Regions from separate parts of the Streptosporangium sp. NPDC000396 genome, predicted to be linked through region 1. Evidence: riboswitches for the same ligand, from Rfam matches in the RefSeq annotation. Region 1 holds a riboswitch; each other region holds the start of a gene.
The links. Region 1 has a riboswitch for cyclic di-AMP ahead of ACFY2X_RS32375 (coiled-coil domain-containing protein). Riboswitches for the same ligand answer to the same signal wherever they lie in the genome.

Region 1 (6,908 bases):
TCTACCCCAACCTCACGTACTTCAACGAGGTCGACAGCGGCGGCCACTTCCCCGCCTGGGAGGAGCCGGAGCTCTTCTCCACCGAGGTGCGGGCCGCGTTCCGGCCGCTGCAGAAATCCTGAGCCCGCTCCGGTTCGCGCGGTGACACCACGGTGTATCCGGGCACGGATGGTGGCCGTATCGTTACGGGATGGCCGCTGTCGGGACGCCGGCCTTCACCGGACGCGCAAGGATGGTCGGGAAATCACATGTGGCAAGTGCGGCAGTCACGGTCGACGTCGACCAGAAGTGAGGCGGTGGATCGCCTTGTGTCTGGGTCACAACGCTAGTGGCCGTCACGCAACCTTGGTGGGGTAACTGGTCCAGCTTCTGATCGGTGAGCTGGTGGCGAAGTTCGTCTTGGGGCGGGTCCGGGCGTTGCGTCAGCGCACGTACGCGCCGATCGCCGCCACCACCCCTCGGGTGATGAGGTGCTCGGCCAGGGTGCGCAGGCTCCATGTGGAGTGCCCGGTGATGCCCCACTCGGCGGGGGCCGTCTTGGCGATGAGGCAGATGTGCTCGCGCACTTGCTCGCTGCTCGTCGGTGGACAGCCCCCTACTCCATCGTCAACGGCCGGACGAACACTTCCGGTCGACGCGCCACGACCGCCTCCCAGCATCGAAGAGGCAGTCAGCCTGACGGGTCCACCACCCGCGATCAATTACCCGGCCGAGATTCGGTGACAGACCATTAGTACATCTAGTACATCGAGATGTGTGTGTGGTCGTAGTGGTTGGCGGTGATGCTGCCGCGATCGGACATGGCGCGCCAGCCGGAGCCGGAGTTGATGCGCTGGCGCCAGATCACGTATTTGACTCCGAGGGCGTCCTTGTTCTTGATGGCCCAGGCGGCGATCTCGTCACCGAGCTTGACGTGTTCTTGTGAGGGCATCGAGCCCCCCGTGCTCATCATGAAGTCGCAGGCGCGGCCGAGCGGGTGTTCGCCGCCGTCGTTCTGCGACCGGTAGCAGCCGACCTCATAGGGCAGGGCGAAGCGCTTGCGGATGGCTTCGCGCATGATCCGGGTGCGGTCGGTGATGTTGTCGGTGCCCGTGGGCAGCTGGGGCGCCCAGCTGCCGTCGGAGCGGCGGCCGGAACCCCTGGGGACGAGCTTGTCGAGCTTCTTCTCGATGTCGTGGATGACCTGCTCGGCCTCCCGGCGCCGGGTCTCCACCGCTTCGGCCTCCTCGACGATCTGGGCGGTGAGCTGGGCCGCCTTCTCGGCCGCCTGCTTCTTGCCGTCCCGACTCCTGGCGAAGACCTGCAGGTAGGCGCTCTGCTCGGCGGTGAGCTGCTCCATGATCGCGGCACTGCTCATGTCGGAGGCGAACAGCAACGTCGGCAGGCTGCCGACGTTGCTCTGGTAGCGGAACTGGGCGATGGAGCCGACCTGCTTCTCCGCCTCGGTGTACGCCTCCTCCGCCTTGCGCAGGTCCGCCTTGGCGGCCTCCTCGGACTTCTGGGCCTTTCCCAAGGACTCACGTTTGGCCGCGTAGGCCTCGATGAGCTTGTCGACTTTCTTGTTCAGCTCGGCCAGCTCGGCGCGGAGCCGGGACTCGTCCGGCTTGGGGGCCGCGTCGGCCGCGGTCGCCGTGCCGAGGGTGAACGCGAGGGCCGAAACCAGGGATACGGTCACGGCCGCATGGCGACGGAACGTGGGGGATAGAGCCGCCACGACTCTCCTCTCCTACCGCCTACCGGGTTAGCTGACGGGTTCGGGCTGGAGGAAGCCCTTCCACCGAAGTGGTTCACCCCAAAATGCGGTGGGTCCCCGGCTCCCGGGCGACGCGCCCGGAATTAGGCATATCGGTCATACCGACCGATGTGTGAGGATAGTAGTGGTAAACAGACAGTCATGCGACCTTAAGCTGAAACCAAGTAGTGATCAATCTGTGACAACAGATCGCAAAAGGCGTGCCGCCTCCTCCGGAAGAACGTCGTTCACGAAGGCCCCCATGGCCGACTCCGATCCGGCGAGATACTTCAGCTTGTTCGGTGCCCGGCGGATGCTGAACAACTCCAGGTGCGCGTAGGACAGGTCGCGGCCGACGTTCACCGGTGCCTGATGCCAGGCCGCGACGTACGGCATGGGCATCCCGTACAACCCGTCGAGACGGCGGAGCACCTCCGTGTAAAGCGGGCCGAACGCCGCGCGCTCGCCGGGCTCCAGTGCGGCCAGGTCGGGAACCTGCCGGTGCGGGTAGATGTGGATCTCCACGGGCCAGCGGGCCGCCGCCGGGACGAACGCCGTCCAGTGCTCGTTCGACGCGACCACCCGGATCCCGGCCTCCCGTTCGGCGGCGAGCACGTCGGCGAACAGGTTGCCGCCGGTCCGGTCGCGATGGCGCTCGGCCGCTCCGAGGGACAGCTTGGTGCGCGGGGTGACGTAGGGGTAGGCGTAGATCTGGCCGTGCGGATGGGCCAGGGTGATGCCGATCTCCGCCCCCCGGTTCTCGAAGCAGAACACCTGCTCCACGCCCGGCATCGCCGACAGCTCCGCCGTACGGTCGATCCAGGCCTCCATGACCAGCTCGACCTGGTCGGGGGAGAGCCTGGAGAAGGAGGAGTCGTGCTCGGAGGTGAAGCAGACCACCTCGCAGCGGCCGATCCCCGGGCGGACCTCGCTCAGCCCGCCCACCTGGTGATATTCGCCCAGCTGGGCGGAGAAGGACGGGAAACGGTTCTCGAAGACGACCACGTCGTAGGCGGCCGAAGGAATCTCGGTCAGATTGCCGGGAGTGGACGGGCACAGCGGGCACTCGCTGGCGGGGGGAAGGAAGGTGCGGCCCTGGCGGTGACCGGCCACCGCGATCCACTCCTCGGTGAGCGGGTCGTAGCGCAGCTCGGAGGCCGGCGGGCGGGGCGGCAGGTCGCGCTCGTCGATCGCACCGCGGTCCTCGTCGTCGTGCCGGTCGAAATAGATGAGCTCCCGGCCGTCGGCCAGGTGGGTGATCGTGCGTTTCATCGGCTCATGGCCTCGCTCTCGGACTGCGGCTCGGTAATGATCAGCTCGCCCACCTGGGCGGTGAGTTCGTCGCGTGCCTCGTCCGGCAGGCCGGAGTCGGTGATCACGACGTGGGCCTCGGCGAGCTCGGCGATCGTGCTGATCCCGACGATGCCCCACTTGGTGTGATCGGCGGGCACTACCAGGCGATGCGCGGAGGTGATCAGCTCGCGGTTGGTCTCCGCCTCCAGCAGGTTGGGCGTGGTGAATCCGGCGCGAGTGCTCATCCCGTGCACGCCGAGGAACAGGGTGTCCACGTGCAGCCTGCGGATCGCCGCCACGGCGACCGGGCCGACCAGGGCGTCGGAGGGAGTGCGGACGCCGCCGGTCAGCACGACGGTGCGGTCCGCGCGAGGAGAGCGGTGGAAGACGTCGGCGATCCTGATCGAGTTGGTGATCACGGTCAGGTCGGGCACGTCGATCACGAAGTGGGCCAGCGTCCAGGTGGTGGTCCCGGCGGAGAGCGCGATGGCGGTGCCGGGCCGGACGAGCTGGGCGGCGTGCCGGGCGATCGCCTCCTTCTCCGGCTGCTGGCGCACCGACTTGGCGGCGAATCCGGGCTCCTCGGTCGAGCCGGGTCCCGCGGTGGTGGCCCCGCCGTGGACCTTCTCCACCAGCCCGCGTTCGGCCAGGACCTCAAGATCTCTGCGGATCGTCATGTCGGACACGCCGAGCTCGCGGACGAGGTCGGCGACCCTGACCCCGCCGCTGCTGCGCACCCGCTCCAGAATCGCCTGCTGCCGCTGTTGGGCGAGCATTGACCCACTCCTTAATCAAACAGATTCCACCAAATTATCACAGAAGATCTGGGTCAACGGTGTTGGATCCTGGTGAATAGTCGCTCACAGTTGGTCAAGCTCGGCGTGGATGTTCGCTCTTGCCGGAGCCTCAAGGTCGGCGATGCGGAAGATGGCCGGCAGGGCGAGCAGCGAGCGCAGCACGGCGGCCCGGCCCTCGCGGAAGGCGTCGTCCGGAACGAAGAAGTACTCCTGGCGTACGGCCGCCGCGTAGGCCGCGTAGATCTCGGGCGGGGCGGCCAGGATCGCCAGGTCGGCGTCGCACAGCACGGCCCCGTCCGCGTCGCCCGGCGCCGGATCATGCGTGACGGTGAGTCTGACCAGCCGGGCCACGGTGGCCACCGCCTCGGCGGGCAGTCCCATCTCCGGCAGCGCGCGCTCGGCCAGCAGGGCGCTGCGCTCCTCGTTGTCGCCGCGCCGCGGGTCGTAGACGGCGTCGTGGAACCAGGCGGCGAGGCGGACCAGATCCGGGTTCGCGGCATTGCCGGCCAGCGTGTCGATGTGGGCCAGTACGGCCTCCAAGTGATCGGTCGTGTGGTATCTGCGGTGCGGCTCGCCGTACCGGGTGATCAGCTCTCGGCCCAGGTGCTCCGCGTCGGGCCCGGCCAGGGACCGCCAGCGGTCCATCAACTTCGCGCTCATGCGACGGAGCCTAAAACCATGGTCAGCAGTCGTGTCGGCGGGTACCCGAGCGGTGAGGATCCGATCATGCGACTGACCGCTGTCCTGCTCGTCCCGCTTGTCCTGCTCGTCGCCGCCGCAGCCTGCGGGGGCGGCGGCACGGCGGTCTCCTCCCCGCCCGTCCCGGCGCTGCCCACGCCGCCCCCCGTCGCCTTCCCCGATGCCGCCGCGACCGCGGCGAGGGACGGCAAGGGCGGCCGGGTCATGAGGCTTCACCTGTACGGCCCGCAGCCGCCGGGCGTGTGGCGGGCGGCCGTGCTCGGCGGCGACGGGGTGCTGACCTACCTGCGGATGGACGCCACCACCGGCGCGGTGGCGAACCGGCAGGCCGCGGACCCCGAGGACGCGAGCAGGGCGCAGTATCTCGTCGCCGCCGACGAGATCGGCGTCACCGGGGCGGAGAAGGCCGCGACCGAGGCCGTACCGGGGGCCTGGATCGCCTCCGCGGGGCTGGAGGAGGGAGGCAGGGGGGTGGTGTGGAAGGTGGAGATGGTCGACCAGGCCAAGACGATCAGAAAAGTCGAGGTGAGCGCGGCCACCGCAGCCACGCGAATCGTTCCCTAGGTCTTGTACGGCATGCATTTGGGGAGGAACGTGAGTGGTGGACCCTCACTCGGCCCCTGCGGGGCACTACGGAAGGGCGGTTGACATGGCCAGACGAGCGCGCAAGAGCCGGGCACGCAAGAAGCACAGGGCCAACCACGGCAAGCGGCCGACATCTCGTTAGGACGTGTTCGGCGGGCCTTAGCCCTGGCGCCGCCGATTCCGAGCCGATTCCGGGTCGTTCCGGGTCGTTCCGGGTCGTTCCGGGTCGTTCCGAGCCGGTTCCGGGTCGTTCCGGGTCGTTCCGGGTCGATTCCGGGCCGGACGAGGCCGGCGGCCCGTCAGCTGCGGCGGCCCCATGAGGCGAGTAACCGGGTCTGGGCGTCGGTTCCCGAGGGCACCGGCTGGTGTTCTCCGATGACTCCTGCCTGGCGGTAGACGTCCTCGGCGCCGGCGAACCAGGCCGCGCAGGCCTCCACCAGCTCGGGGTCGAGCCGCTCGTCGGCGCCGATGGCACGGGCCAGGTCCCAGGTGTGGATGAGCGCGTCGGCGAACAGCTCGGTGATGTACTCCTTGCCGGGCACGTCGCCGAACGACAGGTGGACGACGCGGGTCAGAGCCCGCTCGTCGCTCGCCGCCTGGACGGCGGAGGAGGCCGAGGCGTCGAATGCCTTTAGCGGGTCGTCGCCGAGGAGATCGCCTTCGATGGCGTCGCCGATGTCCGCCACGGTCCGTCCGGCGAGCAGCTCCGGCGCCCACAGGTTCTCTCCGACCACATGGTTGACCAGAGCGCGTACGTTCCAGTCCACACACGGTGTCTGATTCTCCCACTGCTCCGGCCTGATCCGATGCACGAGAGCGCCGAAGTCGTCCAGCGCACGGCGGTAGGCCTCGCGTACGTCGATCGTCATCATGCCCTCCCCAGTCCTCATTTCGACCGTAACTCCTGGGAGGCCAGTAGTCATCGCGCTTGTCAGGCATGACCGGCGACGCATGCCGTACCGGGTGCCAGGGGGCTCGTCCGGCGGTCGCACCGAGGCCGGCGGATGGTCACGTTGTTTCGTGAAAAATCACTTCATGTGTGATGCGCCGCCGGACGGCGGTGGCACCACCGCGGCTTACGCGATCCGCCGGGGCCTCATGACGTCGCGGCGTGGTGAGCGTTCCTCGTGAGCACGCCGCGTCATAGTGTCCTGCATGGTGGAAGCGCCCAGACCCGCGGGGGCCTCGCGTGGCTTGAGGCTGTTGCTCGGGACGGCCGCGGCGGTGGTGACGCTGGCGGGGATCAGGGCGCTGGCCGACATCGCCGGCCCGGCCTTCCTGGCACTCACCCTCACCATCGCGGTAAGCCCGTTCCGGGTCTGGCTGCGCCGCCGGGGCGCGAGGCCGTGGGTGCTCGTCGTGGTCCCGCTGGTCACGGTCCTCCTGCTCCTCATCGCGCTGATCGGCTCGCTGGCCGTCTCGATGGCCCAGCTCGCGGCGCTGCTGCCCACCTACGCCGATCAGTACGAGCGTCTGCTCGACTCGCTCAGCCAGCAGATCGCCCACCTGGGCATCACCCGGGAGCAGCTCGCCTCGGTGCTCGGGAGGCTGGACTCGAGCTCGTTGATCGGCCTGGTCCGGGGCATCCTGAGCGGCCTGCTCGGCATCGGCGCCGCGCTCATCCTGATCACGTTGCTGCTGTTCGGGATGAGCCTGGACGCCACCGTGATGCACGACGCGATCGGGTCGCTGAGGGGCTCGCGGCCGTACCTGGTCGAGGCGCTGGGCGGGTTCACCCGGGGAACCTGTAAATACCTGATCGTCTCCACGGTCTTCGGGCTGATCGTGGCGGCACTCGACGC
Region 2 (6,908 bases), on a different contig from region 1:
GTCCAGCAAGGCCAGGACGACCAGCACCGACCACTTGTCGCCGATGCGGTCGAGGACCAGCCGGGTCGGGCAGTTCGGGTCGAACGCATTTCCGCGCTTCATAGTTTCCAAAGGGTATCAAGAGAACTTTGAAGTAACCAGTATCCAATGGATACCTTCACTTCCGCGACCATCGTAGGAAGAAAGTGGAGGTATGTCATGAGAATTCTGCTCATCGGAGCCGGCGGCATGATCGGGAGCCGGATCGCGGCCGAGGCCCGGGCGCGGGGACATGAGGTCACCGGGGTGACCCGCAGCGGCGCCGAGGGGACCGAGAGGGCGGACGCGAGCGACGCCCCGGCCGTGGCCGCGCTCGCCGCCGGCCACGACGCCGTGGTCCTCGCGATCGCGCCGCCGCGTGACGGCTCGGAGGCGTCGGGCCCGCTGCTCGCGGCCGGGCACGGCGTGCTCGAGGGGCTGCGCGCGTCGGGGGTAGGCCGCCTGGTGGTCGTCGGGGGAGCGGGCAGCCTGGAGGTGGCGCCGGGGACTCGGCTCGTCGACACCCCCGGATTCCCCGACCTCTACAAGGCCGAGGCGCTGGCCCAGGCCGAGTTGCTGGACCTGATCCGCACGCGGGCCGGCGATCTCGACTGGACCTATGTCTCGCCCCCGGCGGAGATCGCGCCGGGGGAGCGCACGGGGGCCTACCGGCGGGGCGGTGACCAGCTGCTCACCGACGCCGACGGCAGGAGCTTCATCAGCGCCGAGGACTACGCCGTGGCCCTGGTGGACGAGCTCGAGACGGGCCGGGGCACCGGCCGCCGCATCACCGTCGCCCACTCCGGCCTCCCCGCGGGCGAGGAGCCGGCTGAGGAGTCCTGACGGAATCTCTCCGGCGGCAGGGGCTCCGGCCGCTTCCGCATCCGTCGCGTCCGTCCGGCGCGGGTCAGACGGGGGAGATCGTCCAGGAGGTCTCGACCTTGTCGCCGGGCTGGAGCACGATCAGATCGGTGCCCGAGTTGAAGGCGTCCGGCGGGCAGGTCATCGGCTCGACGGCCAGCCCCGCGTGGTCGAGCCCGGTGCCGGTGCACACCTGCACCCAGGGCAGCCTCGCGGCGTCCCAGCGGAGCTCGACCCCGCCGGCCGGGCCGCTCACCCGCACCCGGACCAGCCCGTCGGGGTCCGGGAGGAGGCCAGTGAAGGCGTGGTCCACGGCGGTGGCGCCGACCGGGCGTGAGGTCCTGAAGTCGTACGGCGTGCCGGAGACGTCCTCCAGCGAGCGCGGCAGCAGCAGGTCGTCCACCAGCAGCACCGTGGTCGCGGGCACGCGCAGTTCGTATTCCTCGACGCTGTCGCCCGCCAGCAGCCACGGGTGCGGGCCACAGCCGTAGGGGGCGGGGCGGTCGCCGAGGTTCTCCGCGGTCAGTGTGGTGGCCAGCCCGTCGGGAGTCAGGGAGTAGGTCACCTGCAGGGCGACGGTGAACGGGTAGCCGGGGGAGGGGGTGATCGTGTGCGCCAGCCGTACGAAACCGTGCTCGTCCTCCACGGCCAGCCACTCCACCGCCCGCCAATCGGCTTCGGCGACCAGCCCGTGCAGGGCGTGGCCCCTGTTCTCCTCGTTCACGGGAAGCCGGTAGGTCTCGCCGCCGAAGGCGTAGGAGGCGCCGGCGACCCGGTTGGGCCAGGGAGCGAGCAGGGTGCCGCTGTAGCAGGGGATCGGCCCGTCCTCCGGCCAGCTGGTCACCAGGTCGCGTTCACCGTGCCGGAGCACGCGCAGGGCCGCGGCTCGCTCGGTGATCTCGGCGTACATGGCGCCGCTGCGGAGGGTGAACTGCCGGGACACGGGGGTCCTTTCGCCGGGGATGGAAAGTATGTGCGACCCGCTCAAGTTACACGTGTCCGATCGGGCGGAGTCACGCTTGATCGGATGGGTGTCCAATGTCACCGCGGGGCGCTCCAGGCGCCCGCGCACGGCCGCCGCCGGGGTGGGTGAAGGGTGAACAAAAGCGGCGAGCGGTCCCTGCGAAGGGGGATCGCAGGAACCGCTCGCTCAAGGAGCCTTTTGAGTTCTCACCCCGAGGGGAGGGGCGTGCACCCTACCGGCGCGTTTGGGTCAGCCGCTGTAGACCGGGTAGCCGTAGCCGACGACCTGGGAGGTGGGCCGAACGCGCTGCTCGACCTTGCCGTTGCCGGTGTTGCCCTCGATCGTGGTGATCGTGCCGTCGCCGTTGTCCTTCTTCACGAAGCCGACGTGGTCGATCCCGTCGATGCTCTTGCCGCCGTTCCAGTCGAAGTAGACGACGGCGCCGGGCTTGGGAGTGGTGCCCCAGTGCCCGTTGTTCTTGAACCACTGGGCGTGGGTGACGGTGTAGGCGTCCCAGCCCATGGTGGGACGGATGCCGGCGTGGTCGCCGACCCAGGAGACGAACATCGCGCACCAGGGAGCGTTGGCGTAAGCCCGCACGCTGCCGCCGTCACGGGCGACGGTCTCCTGGGCCCGCTGGGAGGACATGTACCAGGCGTGGAACTTGGTGCCGCCGCCCTGAGCGTTCTCCGAGACACCGATCTGCTTGGAGGCCAGGTCCAGGACCTGCGCGGCCGTGACCTTGGGCAGCCGCTGGGCCTGGTTGTTGGCGACCTCCGCCGGCGGGGCGCCGACGGGGCTGTGTCCGGGCGTGTCCGCCAGGGCGGGGGCCGCGATGAGGCCACCGGTGACGGCGATGGACGCACCCACGAGGACGCGGGCCAGACGGTTCATCTTGGGGGTGAGGCGGTGCTCGGTCATGCGGGGATTCGACTCCTTGCTTCGCTTCCATACCGCCTACCGGGTTAGCTGACGGGTTCGGGCTGGGAAGTGCCCTACGGCGCGTGAAAGCGCTGATTCACCCCAGAAACGTGGTTCCCCGGTTCCGCGAGACTCGCGGATTCGGCGGCCGGGCTCATCAGGCGGATTGGTCCGTTCCTGACAAGTTCGGTCGGGCAATGTACTGGCAATGCGCAGGCCTTGGCAGACCTAGGCGTTCGCCACGAATGAGTAGAAGCTACGTGAACCGGACAAACGATTACAAGTCCGACACATTGCCTTGACTTGGGAAAACGCCCCAATCGAGGGGGAAAGGTTGGAAGTTCCGGAGCTGTCGCGAGAATGTGCCCGCGATCGATTCGGCGCCGGAAACCCCTGTGAATCAGGCGTTTTCGAGCGACGGCATCGGCGAGGAGCCGCCATGGCGCGGCTTTGCGCTTCTCTGACCCGGCCGTCACCGTAGATCTTTTAGCTTGCGACCGTTTTAACCTGCGAAGATGCCCGTGCGCGTCATGATCCCGTCTTGGGATTCGCCGTGAACCAGGCGGCGCCCGGCGGGGACGGCACCCGGCGGGCCCGCCCTTGACGAAGAGGTCCCAGGGGGCCTGCCGGTAAAGGGCGGACCATGTGAGGGCAGGGACTCGGCGGCCGTCCGGCCGGGCTCGGCCCTCCCGGCCGGGGCACAAGTTGGTGTATTCGGGTGTTCACCCATAGTTCCCGGGCGTGTAAGACATCCGGGTTACCGTGGGACAGTCGTGAACGGGTCATCGCCCGGCGTGGAGCACGGTCGAGACCACGCGCGGGAGCAGGGTTCGGCCGTTGCCTGGGTGGAGTCCCCGCTGCAGATGCTCTGCGCCGTGGAGGCCCACCACGCCGGGCTGCTCGAAGCGCACACCCGGGTGGTGCCCCGGGCCGGGCTGCGTCCGCTGGCCGTCACCCGCCGTGAGATCTCCCGGCTCGGCCTTCCCGGCGGCCTGGAGCTGCCCGAGCCCGAGCCCGAGATGCCCAGGCCCCGTCGGGGCACGACCTGGGCGGTCGGTGACGCCTTCTCCGGCAAGGTGCAGGTCGGCTGGCTCACCGCGCTGCCGGGCCGCATCGTGATCGTCGACGACGGCCTGGCCACCATCAGGCTCCTGGAACTGCTCACCGGCCGGATCTGGACGCCGCTGCTGAGGGCCCGGGCCACCGCCGGTCCGCTCGGGACCAAACTCAGGAGCGTGCTGGGGACGGCCGCCGGCCTGCGGCTGCGCGCCGCCGCCCGATCGGGGCGGCTGTCCGTCTTCACGGCGCTGCCCGTGCCCGCCGAGCTGGCGCGGGCCGTACGGGACAGGGGCGTCGAGCTGGTCACCCACGACTTCGCCTGGTTGCGGTCGCAGCCCCTGCGCAGGCCGCGCCCCGAGGAGCGGACCGTCGTCCTCGGCACCTCGCTGGTCCGCAACGGCCTGATCCACCGTGACCGCTACTTCACCTGGCTGGCCGGGCTCGGCTCGGCCGAACCGGTGGCCTACTTCCCGCACCGCCGGGAGGACCCCCACGATCTCGCCCGGGTCAGGGAACAACCCGGGATCACCGTTTATGACGGTGGCATCCCCGCCGAGATGACCCTGCGCGGGCTGGCCGCGGAGCAGCGGGTGCTGAGCCTGCCGTCCACCGCGGTCACATCTCTGCGGGTGCTGCTCTCGGCCCGCGGCGTCACCGTGGAGACGGTCGACGTTCCCGACGAGTGGTGGACCGCCCAGGCGGCCCCCTCGCTCCGTTCCCACCTGTCGATGTTCGCCCATCACGACGCTGGAGTCACAGGGTCATGACCCCCCGGATGAAACGGATCGATCCGAGGGGACCCCACGCTGGAGGTGCTTGTTGAAGATCCTGGCTGTGGCCGACTCGGATTCCTACCTGAAATGGGCCGCCTACCTGCTCGGGGACCTTCCTTCGAGCTGTACGGCGGAGCTGACGGTGATCCGTACCCCGATCACGCCCTCCCCGGCCCAGATCCACGCGGCCGTCGCGGGCGCGGCCACCGATCCACCCGTGCTGTCGGCCCGGGCGCTGCGCCGGGCCGCCGAGCGGCTCAGACCCGACGTGGTGCTGGTCGCCTGCACCGGGCCCGTGGTGGACGTGCTGGTCAGCGAGGTGCTCGCCGGCCTGGCGCCGAGACCGGTGTTCGTGTCGGGGCTGCCGGGGATCTCCATCCCGGCGACCGAGAAGGCGTGGCTGTTCCGCAGCGGATGTGACCTGTTCGTCCTGCACAGCGGGCGGGAGGTGGAGGAGTTCTCGGCGCTCGGCCGGCAGCTGGGCGGAGGAGGGGCGGTGGGCCTGGCCCGGCTGCCGTTCCTGCGCGGCGGGACGGAGGTCCCCGTCACCGGTCCCCGCAACCGGGTGGTGTTCGCGACCCAGGCCAAGGTGCCCAAGCGCAGGGAGGAGCGCGAGCAGATCCTGCTCGCGCTGGCCACGCTGGCCGAACGCCGTCCGGACCTGGACGTGGTGGTCAAGCTTCGTGCCTTGGACAACGAGCGCCAGACCCACAACGAGCGCCATCACTACCAGCGCCTGTGGCAGTCGCTGGCCGACGGGGGCCTGGTCCGTCCCGGCGCCGTACGCTTCGAAGCCGGTTCCATGCACGAGCATCTGGCCCACGCGGCCGGGTTCGTCACGGTCAGCTCGACCGCGGCGCTGGAGGCGATCGCCCAGTCGGTGCCCCTGCTGGTGCTGTCGGACTTCGGGGTCAGCGCCGAGATGATCAACCTGGTCTTCGAGGGAAGCGGCCTGCTCGGCACCCTGGACGACCTGTCCGAGGGGCGTTTCCTGACGCCGGACGAGGCCTGGTGCCGGGCGAACTACTTCCACCAGCCCGGCGACAGCGACTGGATCTCCCAGCTGGTCGCCCTGGTCGGCCAGGCCCGTTCCGGCCGCCTGGTCCCCGCGCGATCGCTGCTCGACGGCCCGGAGTTCGCCGCCGCCCGCCGCCGTGCCCGCCTGCGCGTCGAGGTTCCGCCCAACGTGCTGCGCGTCGGCTACCGGGCCAAACGCCGGATGCGCCGCTATCTCAACGCCCTCGGCTAGACGAGTAAGTCCGAGCTCCACGCCGAGCATGTGCTACCCGGTCGGCGTCACGTAGCCGAGGAGCACGTACGGATAGCAGGAGCCACGTCACGGCCTCATGCCTGCGAGGAACCCGGTCCAGCGCAGGTCGGGCGGGAGGTGGCTCATGTCGTTGAACATCACGATCGTGGGCGGCAGGCCGTTGCGGTACTCGATGACCGTCAGTGCGGTGTTGGCGCTGTTCAGCCCGAGCCACCGGGATGGCGGCGCGTCCAGTGCGTGCCGCACCAGCCACGCGATCTGGTAGGCGTGCGTTACCAGGACGTCGTGTGTGTCGGGCCGGGTCTCTTTCGTGGTCGTGTCGGGGGCCTTCGCGAACCGGGCAACCAGGGCCTCGGCGAGTCTCTGGCCCGAGGCTGCCTCGGTGTCGTCGTAGCCGTCGAAGAAGCCGGCCCAGGACGGGGGTGTTTCGGCCGCACTGGGAACGTAGGGCACGTGGTCGACGAGTTCGGCGGCCTCAGTCACGGGCACGTTAGGTAGATGCCGGGCGAGTTCGTGCGCGCTTGCCACGGCGCGTGGTAGCGGAGAGTGCCACACGGCGTCGACCGGTACGCCGGCGAGCCGTTCGCCCAGCAGGTCCGCCTGCTGGCGCCCGATGTCGGTGAGCTCCCCGAACGCGTCGGCCGCGCCGTGGCGTGCTAGGTAGAGGTGTCGCGTTGTCATTAGTGGTTAGGGGCGCGGTGTCCGTGAGGGCCCGCTTCCCATCTCCTTTCGATCCGTAGATGTGGGTTCGGCGGCGGGATGCTTGGGTGGGGTCGGCTCTTGATCTGGCAGAGACCGAGGAGACCGTGCGCGGCCGGGCGGCGCGATCATCGTCAGCGAACGGGGCGGGGTCCGTGCCGTTGCGACTGCTGACACTCTTGCTACGTCGGCGGTGTGCGACTTCTGGCGATGTCTCCCGGCCAGGGACGGAAGTGATCAGTCAAGCGTTTGTGGCCGTGACGGTGCCGGTGGTGCCGTCGATGGTGATGATGGTGTCGTCGTGGAGCCTGCTGGTCGCGTTTGGGATGCCGAGGACGGCGGG
Region 3 (6,908 bases), on a different contig from region 1:
ACTGGAAGGTCAGCGACTCGCTGAAGACCCGGTTCGCGCTGGATCCGTGCCGCAGGGGCGCCGTGGGCAAGACGGGCCGGGTGGCCGTGCGCACGGTGACGTTCACCGGCGTGCCCGACTTCATGAGGGTCGAGCAGGTGCTTCTGTACGGCTCCGAGGCGGACGCGGAACGGGCCATGACCCAGGTCCGCTCGGCCCTGTCCGCGTGCGGGTCCAAGGCGGACGCGGGCTCCAGCTACCGTTACGCCTCGGCGGCCGTGGCCGGGCTCGGAGACGAGGCGCTGAAGGTCTCCGGGCAGGTTTACTACGGCAAGAAGGCCGGGATCGGCGGAGACCGCAGTGTGGTGGTCCGCAGGGCGAACGCCGTGCTGGTCTACATGTTGGCGGGGGAGTATGCCAAGCCGGCCAAGTCGGACTGGACCGGCCAACTGCGGGACGCCGCCAGGATGTCCGCGAAGATCTGTGGGGTCGCCACCTGCGGGTAAAGAATAAAGCCGCCGAAAAGGTGAGTTAGTCCTTACTGATTCTGTACTATTTCGCCCCAGGTCTTTGCACTGGGGAGGCGGCGTCGTGGCCGTGGCGGGTATGCCGGTTGGATTCAGGCGAATGCCGATGGCCGCGGGATTGGCCGTCGCGCTCTTCCTGCTGCCGGTCGGCGGCGCGTTCGCCGAGCCGAAACCGACGATCGCCCAGGCCAAGAAGAAGCTGGCGAAGCTCAACCACCAGGCCGACATGGTCGTGGAGAAGTACAACCAGGCCGGCGAGAAGTGGAAGAAGGCCCGGAAGAAGTACGAGACGCTGAACGGCGACCTCGCGCGTCAGAACACCAAGGTCGCCGGGCTGCGCGAGGAACTCGTCGCGATGGCCGTCACCAGCTACCAGTTCGGCAGCGTGAGCGGCTGGGAGGGCCTGGTCGGCCAGATGGATCCGGCCGGCCTGCTGAGCGGCATGGCCGCGATGGACCAGATGTCGGCCTCCCACGCCTACTACCTGAACGCCTTCGACGAGGCCACCAAGACGCTGCGGGAAAACCGCGACAAGGCGAAGGACGCCCTGGCCGAGGCCGACAAGACACGTGACGAACTGGCCGAGGAGAAAACCAAGGCCGACAAGATGGTCAAGGCCCAGACCAAGCTCCTGCGCGAGCTCGGAGCCTTCCAGACCGGTAACCCCAACAGCACGGGGATCAAATACGACGGCCCGGCCTCGGGTAACGCCCGAGCGGCCCTGAGCTTCGCCTTCGCCCAGGTCGGCAAGCCGTACCAGTACGGCGGAACGGGCCCGGGCGGCTGGGACTGTTCCGGCCTCGTCCAGGCCTCCTGGCGCAACGGGGGCGTCAGCCTTCCCCGCACGACCTGGGAGCAGTGGAGCTGGGGCGCCAAACGCAAGGTCGACCTGAGCGACCTTCAGCCGGGCGACCTCATCTTCAGCGAGGGCCTGGGCCACGTGAGTCTCTACGCGGGCGGCGGGAAGATCGTCCACGCTCCCCAGACCGGAGACGTGGTCAAGGTCGTCCCCCTGTCCTCGTACGGCCGCCGGCTGGTGGGAGCCGTCCGCCCCTGATCCGGTGATCCGGACCGTCACCCCCTGACCCCGCGACGCGTCGGGCCGTCCGCAGCCGCGAAGGTACGGCCGGCGGGGGAGGTGCCGGCGGCCCATAGGGGTACGGCCGGCGAAGAGACACTCGGTGGCCCGCAGAGGTATGCCCGGCGGCCCGTAGAGGTGCGTCTGGCGGAGAGACGCTCAGCGGCCCGCAGGGGTGCGTCTGACGGAGGTAGAAGGCTCTGCGGCCCGCGAGGGCCTCCAGGGCGCTGTGACGCCGTGCCGCAGGGCGGGGAGGCGCTGCGGATCCCGCGCCGGGCCTGTCCCCGTAGCCGATCCGGAACCTGGAACCCCAGCTTGTGCGGCGTTCACCGATGATCTGTTTATCCGGCCTTTCCCGGGAAAGTGAAGATCAAACGCGGTGTGACATATGTGACAACAGTGATGATGTTTCGCCGCCGATCACAAAAGTGTGACGAGGGTCATATTCGAGTGGTGGAACTTATCGTTAAGCAGGACTTCTGAAAAGGTGAGGAGGGCTCCTCGATCTTCAAAACCGGCTGACGTTTTGCCGAAATTTTAGGATCGGGGTAGCTTCTGGCGTCGCGGCGAGCAAGCCATGCCGTCGCGCCGAACGTCGGTCTTCCAGGCCGATGTCCTCATAGAAATCCAGCTGGTCACCGCCTCCCCTCACGGGGCTCGACCTCCCCCTTCGGGGTTCGGTCCCACCGCGGTGACCTGCCGAATCCGTGCAGCCAGGAGGCACGGAACCGGGGACCCACAGGCCCTGAAATGTGGCCAGGGGTGAATCGGCATATTTCATGCCGTAGGGCTTCTTCCCAGCCCGAATCCGTCAGCTAACCCGGTAGGCATCAGTGGAAGTCCCAAGGAGAAATCCTGTCTACCACCCTGCACAACCCCCGTTTGTCGCGCCTTTTTCGCCTTTCCCTCGGAGGGTTCGCCCTCACCCTGACCGCATCAGCCGGAGCGGTCACCCTGGGTTCCGCGGCACGGGCGACGACGGACACCGCGACCGCCGCACAGCCTGAGATCACTGAAATCACCGAGGTCACCGCAGCCGCCAAGCCCGCCACGGGAAAGGCGAAGACCAGGGTGAAGGTCAAGAGGAACACGAAGGCGAGCAAGGTCGCACAGCAGAAGGTGAAGGCCATAAAGGCCGTCTCGGCAGCCAGGAAGCAGATCGGCGATCCGTACCGGTGGGGAGCCTCCGGCCCCGGCGCGTTCGACTGCTCAGGGCTCGTGCAGTACGCGTGGCGCAAGGCCGGCGTCTCCCTCCCCCGGATCACGCAGAGCCAGTATCGCGCCATCAGGAAGAAGGTCTCCTGGAGCCACCTGCGCCCCGGTGACCTGATGTTCTTCCGTGGACTGGGCCACGTGGGCATGTATGTCGGCAAGGGCGAGATGGTCCATTCACCCAGCAGCGGCAAGACGGTCCGGGTCGTGAAGCTGAAGGGGTACTACCGGTCCTCCTTCGCCGGAGCGGTCCGTCCCGGCGGCTGACGGGGAAAACCGGCCCCGTCCATCCTTCCCCGGATGGACGGGGCCGCTTCATTCCGGTCGAGTAGCATCAACGCACATGTCAGTCCGGAGAGAGCGCCGTGCCGTGCTCGCCGGGATGCTGGCGCTGATGGGCGCCGGCCTGGTCTCCGGGGCGGGAACGCTGCCGGGGCAGACGCGCGGCCCGGACGCCGAGGCGGGACCGCCGCCCTGGGAGGCGGGAGGCCTGTGGCCCGGCGCCGCCACCGTGGTCCGTGGCGAGCACTCCATAGTGATCGGCCATCGCGTCCCATCCGGGCGGCTGCGGGATCTGGCGTCGAGGGCCGATCGTGCCCGCCGTACCATCGGTGAGATCTGGGGGCCGGTCCGGGCGGTGATCCTGTTCCCCGCGACCGATGCCGAGGCGGCGGCGCTCGCGGGCGCCGGAGCCACCGGCGGCCTGGCCGCGATGGCCACCGCCGACCGGGTGATCGTCCTGCCCGGGGGCTACGCGAAGCTCAGCGAGACCGGCCGGGACGTGGTCATCACTCACGAGCTCACCCACGTGGCCACCGGCGCGACCCGTGGCGGCCGGGTGCCGATGTGGCTGTCGGAGGGGTTCGCCGACTATGTGGGCTACCGCGACACCGGGATCGCGGTCCGCGTGGCCGCCGCCGAACTGGCCGAGGAGGTGCGCGCGGGGATCCTGCCCGCCCGGCTTCCCGGGCCCGCCGACTTCGCCCCCGGTGCCCCGCGGCTGGCGCAGGCCTATGAGGAGGCGTGGCTCGCCTGCCGCTACATCGCGGAGCGCTTCGGTGAGAAGGCGCTGGTGAGGCTTTACGGTAGCGATGTCGGCGGTGTGCTCGGCCTCTCGCGGGCGGAGCTCACCGAGGCCTGGCGTGACTATCTCCGGAGGGAACTGCATTGACGCCGAGCATGACGGAAGCGCCCTCTGGCCTCCGGGCGGCGGGATGGGCGCTGGCCGCCCTCGGGGCGGCCACGGTGGCGATCGTGGCGTTCACCACTCCCTGGCGGATTCTGCCTTCCGGCGCCCCGCCGGTCGTCCCGGATTCGGCCCGGGACTTCGCCCCGGGGCAGATCGCCCGCTCCGAGGCCTTCGACGCCGCGATCAGCGTGCCCGGCTACCTGTCACTCGGCCTGACCCTGATCGTCGCGGGGGTGCTGGTGGGCACCCCGCTGGGTGCGCGGTTGCTCGGCCGGTTGAAGGGGCCCTGGTGGCTCCGGGTGCTGCTCGGCGTCCTCTGCGTGTCGGCGGCGGTGGAGATCCTGCGCTGGCCGCTGGGCATGTGGTCGGAGACATACCTGCGCGAGTTCGGGCTGTCCACCCAGAACTGGCTGGCCTGGGCGGTCGACCGGATCAAGAACATCGGCATCAGGACGGCGCTGACCGCGATCATGGTGCTCGCGGTGGTCGCGCTGGCCCGGCGCTACCGCCGCTGGTGGATCCCCGCCGCGATCGGCGCGTTCGTGCTGACCGTGGTCGTCTCCTTCGCCTATCCGGTGCTGGTCGAGCCGATCTTCAACGACTTCACGCCGATGCCCGCCGGGCGGCTCCGCGACGACCTGCTCGCCATGGCCGACCGTGACGGCGTGCCGGTGGAGGACGTGCTCGTCGCCGACGCGTCCCGGCGGACCACCGCGCTCAACGCCTACGTCTCCGGGTTCGGCGTGACCCGCAGGATCGTCGTCTACGACACGCTGCTGCGGGCGCCCGCGAGCGAGGTCGAGCTGGTGGTCGCGCACGAGCTGGGCCACGCCAAGGCCGGAGACGTGCTGTACGGCACGCTCGTCGGCGCCCTGGGCGCGGCCTGCGGGGCGTGCCTGCTCTACCTGGTCACGTCATGGGGGCCGGTACGGCGGCGCACCGGGATCGCCTCGGCCGCCGATCCGAGGGCGGTAGGCCTGATCATGGGGGTGCTGAGCCTGGCCACGGTCCTGTCCGGGCCCGCGCAGAACCTGGTGAGCAGGCATATCGAGGCCCGTGCCGACGCGCACGCGCTGGACCTGACCAGGGACCCGGCGACGTTCATATCCATGCAGAAGCGGCTGGCGGTCACCAATATCTCGGACCTGTCGCCTGACTGCTTTGAGTATGTCCTCTATGTCTCTCATCCCACGGCGCCGGAGCGCATCGCCATGGCACGCTCCTGGGCCCGGCTGAACGGCATGCAGGAGCCGTGACCCGCACGCTGATCATCACCAACGACTTCCCGCCCCGGGCCGGTGGCATCCAGTCGTTCGTGCACGGCCTCGCCGCCTGCCGCCCGCCGGACTCGGTGGTCGTCTACGCCTCGCGGTGGCCGGACTGCGCGGGTTTCGACGCGCTGCAGCCGTACCCCGTCATACGGCATCGCACCTCGCTGATGCTGCCCACGCGCGCGGTCGCCCGCCGGGCCGCCGAGCTGATCGCCGAGTTCAAGTGCGAGACGGTGGTGTTCGGGGCCGCGGCTCCGCTCGGCCTGCTCGCGCCCAGGATGCGTGCCGCCGGGGCGTGCCGCATCGTCATGATCACTCACGGCCACGAGGCGGCTTGGGCGGATGTCCCGGTCGCGCGCGGGCTGCTCGGGAGAATCGGTGGTCACGCCGACGTGGTGACCTACCTGGGGGAGTACACCCGGCAGAGGCTGGCCCGGGTGATCCCCGCGGGCAAGCTGGTACGGCTCGCGCCCGGCGTCGACACCGGCGTGTTCCGGCCGGACGCGGGCGGGGGGCGGGTGCGCGCGACGCTGGGCCTGGGGGACCGGCCGGTCGTGGTCTGCCTGTCCCGGCTGGTGCCGCGCAAGGGCCAGGACGTCCTCCTGCGGGCCTGGCCCCACGTGCTGGGGATGGTGCCGGAGGCCGTGCTGCTGCTCGTCGGCGGCGGCCCGTACCGCAGGACCCTTGAGCGGCTGGCCCGGCCGCTGGGCGACGCGGTCAGGATCGCCGGGCCGGTGCCGTGGGGGGAGTTGCCCGCCTACCTCGCGGCGGGCGACGTGTTCGCCATGCCGTGCCGTACCAGGCTGGGAGGCATCGACGTGGAGGGGCTCGGCATCGTCTACCTGGAGGCCTCCGCCAGCGGGCTGCCCGTGGTGGCGGGCTCGTCGGGCGGGGCCCCCGACGCGGTCATGCAAGGTGAGACCGGCCTGGTCGTGGACGGCACCTCTCCGGAGAAGGTGGCCGGGGCCCTCGTCGGCCTGCTGCGGGATCCGGCGAAGGCACGGGAGATGGGGGAGCGCGGGCGCGAGTGGGTCGTGCGCGAATGGGACTGGAACCTGGTGGCCGCCCGCTTCGCCGACCTCCTGACCGAGGCGCGGGACGTGCCGTGACGGAGTCCACGGCGGGCGGCAACGGCCGGTGTGGGCGATGCTTGGTGTGTGGTCTGGTTGCGTTTTCCGGATGAGCTCCGGATGTTCCTCGCTCCCGGCCGGAGAGACGGGCCGGTGCCGATGAACCACGACGGGACGGCCTCCCTGGGGCACCTGGTCGAGTCGGCCGGAGTGCCGCTCACCGAGGTCGGGGCGATGGTGGTCAACGGGCGGCGGGAGCCGTCGTGGTACCGGCCGAGCGCAGGCGACACCGTGGACGTCCTCCCGGTACGGCGACCGCAACGGGTGGAGTCGGCCAGGTTCGTGCTCGACGTCCATCTCGGGACGCTCGCCCGCCGGCTGCGGCTGCTGGGGATCGACGCGGCCTACCGTAACGACCGCGACGACGACGAGCTGATCGCCCAGGCGAACGCCGAACGCCGGATCCTGCTGACCCGGGATCGCGGCCTGCTGTGCCGCAGGGCGCTGTCGTCCGGGGCGTACGTGCGCGGGGCGCGGCCTGACGAGCAGCTGGCCGACGTGCTTGAGCGCTTCGCGCCGCCC

Region 2: another riboswitch for cyclic di-AMP. It lies ahead of ACFY2X_RS08445 (CHAP domain-containing protein); the one in region 1 lies ahead of ACFY2X_RS32375 (coiled-coil domain-containing protein).
Region 3: another riboswitch for cyclic di-AMP. It lies ahead of ACFY2X_RS02005 (C40 family peptidase); the one in region 1 lies ahead of ACFY2X_RS32375 (coiled-coil domain-containing protein).

What each region holds. Positions count from the first base shown of each region.
Region 1 is NZ_JBIAZA010000023.1:126,935-133,842, forward strand. Features, by position in the region: gene ACFY2X_RS32365 (epoxide hydrolase family protein) at 1-122, shown strand, start outside; gene ACFY2X_RS32370 (hypothetical protein) at 423-566, opposite strand; gene ACFY2X_RS32375 (coiled-coil domain-containing protein) at 740-1,675, opposite strand; cyclic di-AMP (ydaO/yuaA leader) riboswitch at 1,717-1,853, opposite strand; gene galT (galactose-1-phosphate uridylyltransferase) at 1,925-3,004, opposite strand; gene ACFY2X_RS32385 (DeoR/GlpR family DNA-binding transcription regulator) at 3,001-3,801, opposite strand; gene ACFY2X_RS32390 (metal-dependent phosphohydrolase) at 3,886-4,482, opposite strand; gene ACFY2X_RS32395 (hypothetical protein) at 4,549-5,085, shown strand; gene ACFY2X_RS32400 (50S ribosomal protein bL37) at 5,171-5,248, shown strand; gene ACFY2X_RS32405 (TIGR03086 family metal-binding protein) at 5,406-5,975, opposite strand; gene ACFY2X_RS32410 (AI-2E family transporter) at 6,262-6,908, shown strand, end outside.
Region 2 is NZ_JBIAZA010000004.1:271,577-278,484, forward strand. Features, by position in the region: gene ACFY2X_RS08430 (winged helix-turn-helix transcriptional regulator) at 1-102, opposite strand, end outside; gene ACFY2X_RS08435 (NAD(P)-dependent oxidoreductase) at 199-861, shown strand; gene ACFY2X_RS08440 (aldose 1-epimerase family protein) at 926-1,822, opposite strand; gene ACFY2X_RS08445 (CHAP domain-containing protein) at 2,093-2,764, opposite strand; cyclic di-AMP (ydaO/yuaA leader) riboswitch at 2,783-2,921, opposite strand; gene ACFY2X_RS08450 (hypothetical protein) at 3,538-4,590, shown strand; gene ACFY2X_RS08455 (DUF6716 putative glycosyltransferase) at 4,643-5,845, shown strand; gene ACFY2X_RS08460 (histidine phosphatase family protein) at 5,933-6,547, opposite strand; gene ACFY2X_RS08465 (PEP/pyruvate-binding domain-containing protein) at 6,807-6,908, opposite strand, start outside.
Region 3 is NZ_JBIAZA010000001.1:446,621-453,528, reverse strand. Features, by position in the region: gene ACFY2X_RS02015 (hypothetical protein) at 1-485, shown strand, start outside; gene ACFY2X_RS02010 (NlpC/P60 family protein) at 613-1,563, shown strand; cyclic di-AMP (ydaO/yuaA leader) riboswitch at 2,272-2,429, shown strand; gene ACFY2X_RS02005 (C40 family peptidase) at 2,467-3,063, shown strand; gene ACFY2X_RS02000 (hypothetical protein) at 3,140-3,967, shown strand; gene ACFY2X_RS01995 (M48 family metallopeptidase) at 3,976-5,241, shown strand; gene ACFY2X_RS01990 (glycosyltransferase family 4 protein) at 5,238-6,365, shown strand; gene ACFY2X_RS01985 (Mut7-C RNAse domain-containing protein) at 6,414-6,908, shown strand, end outside.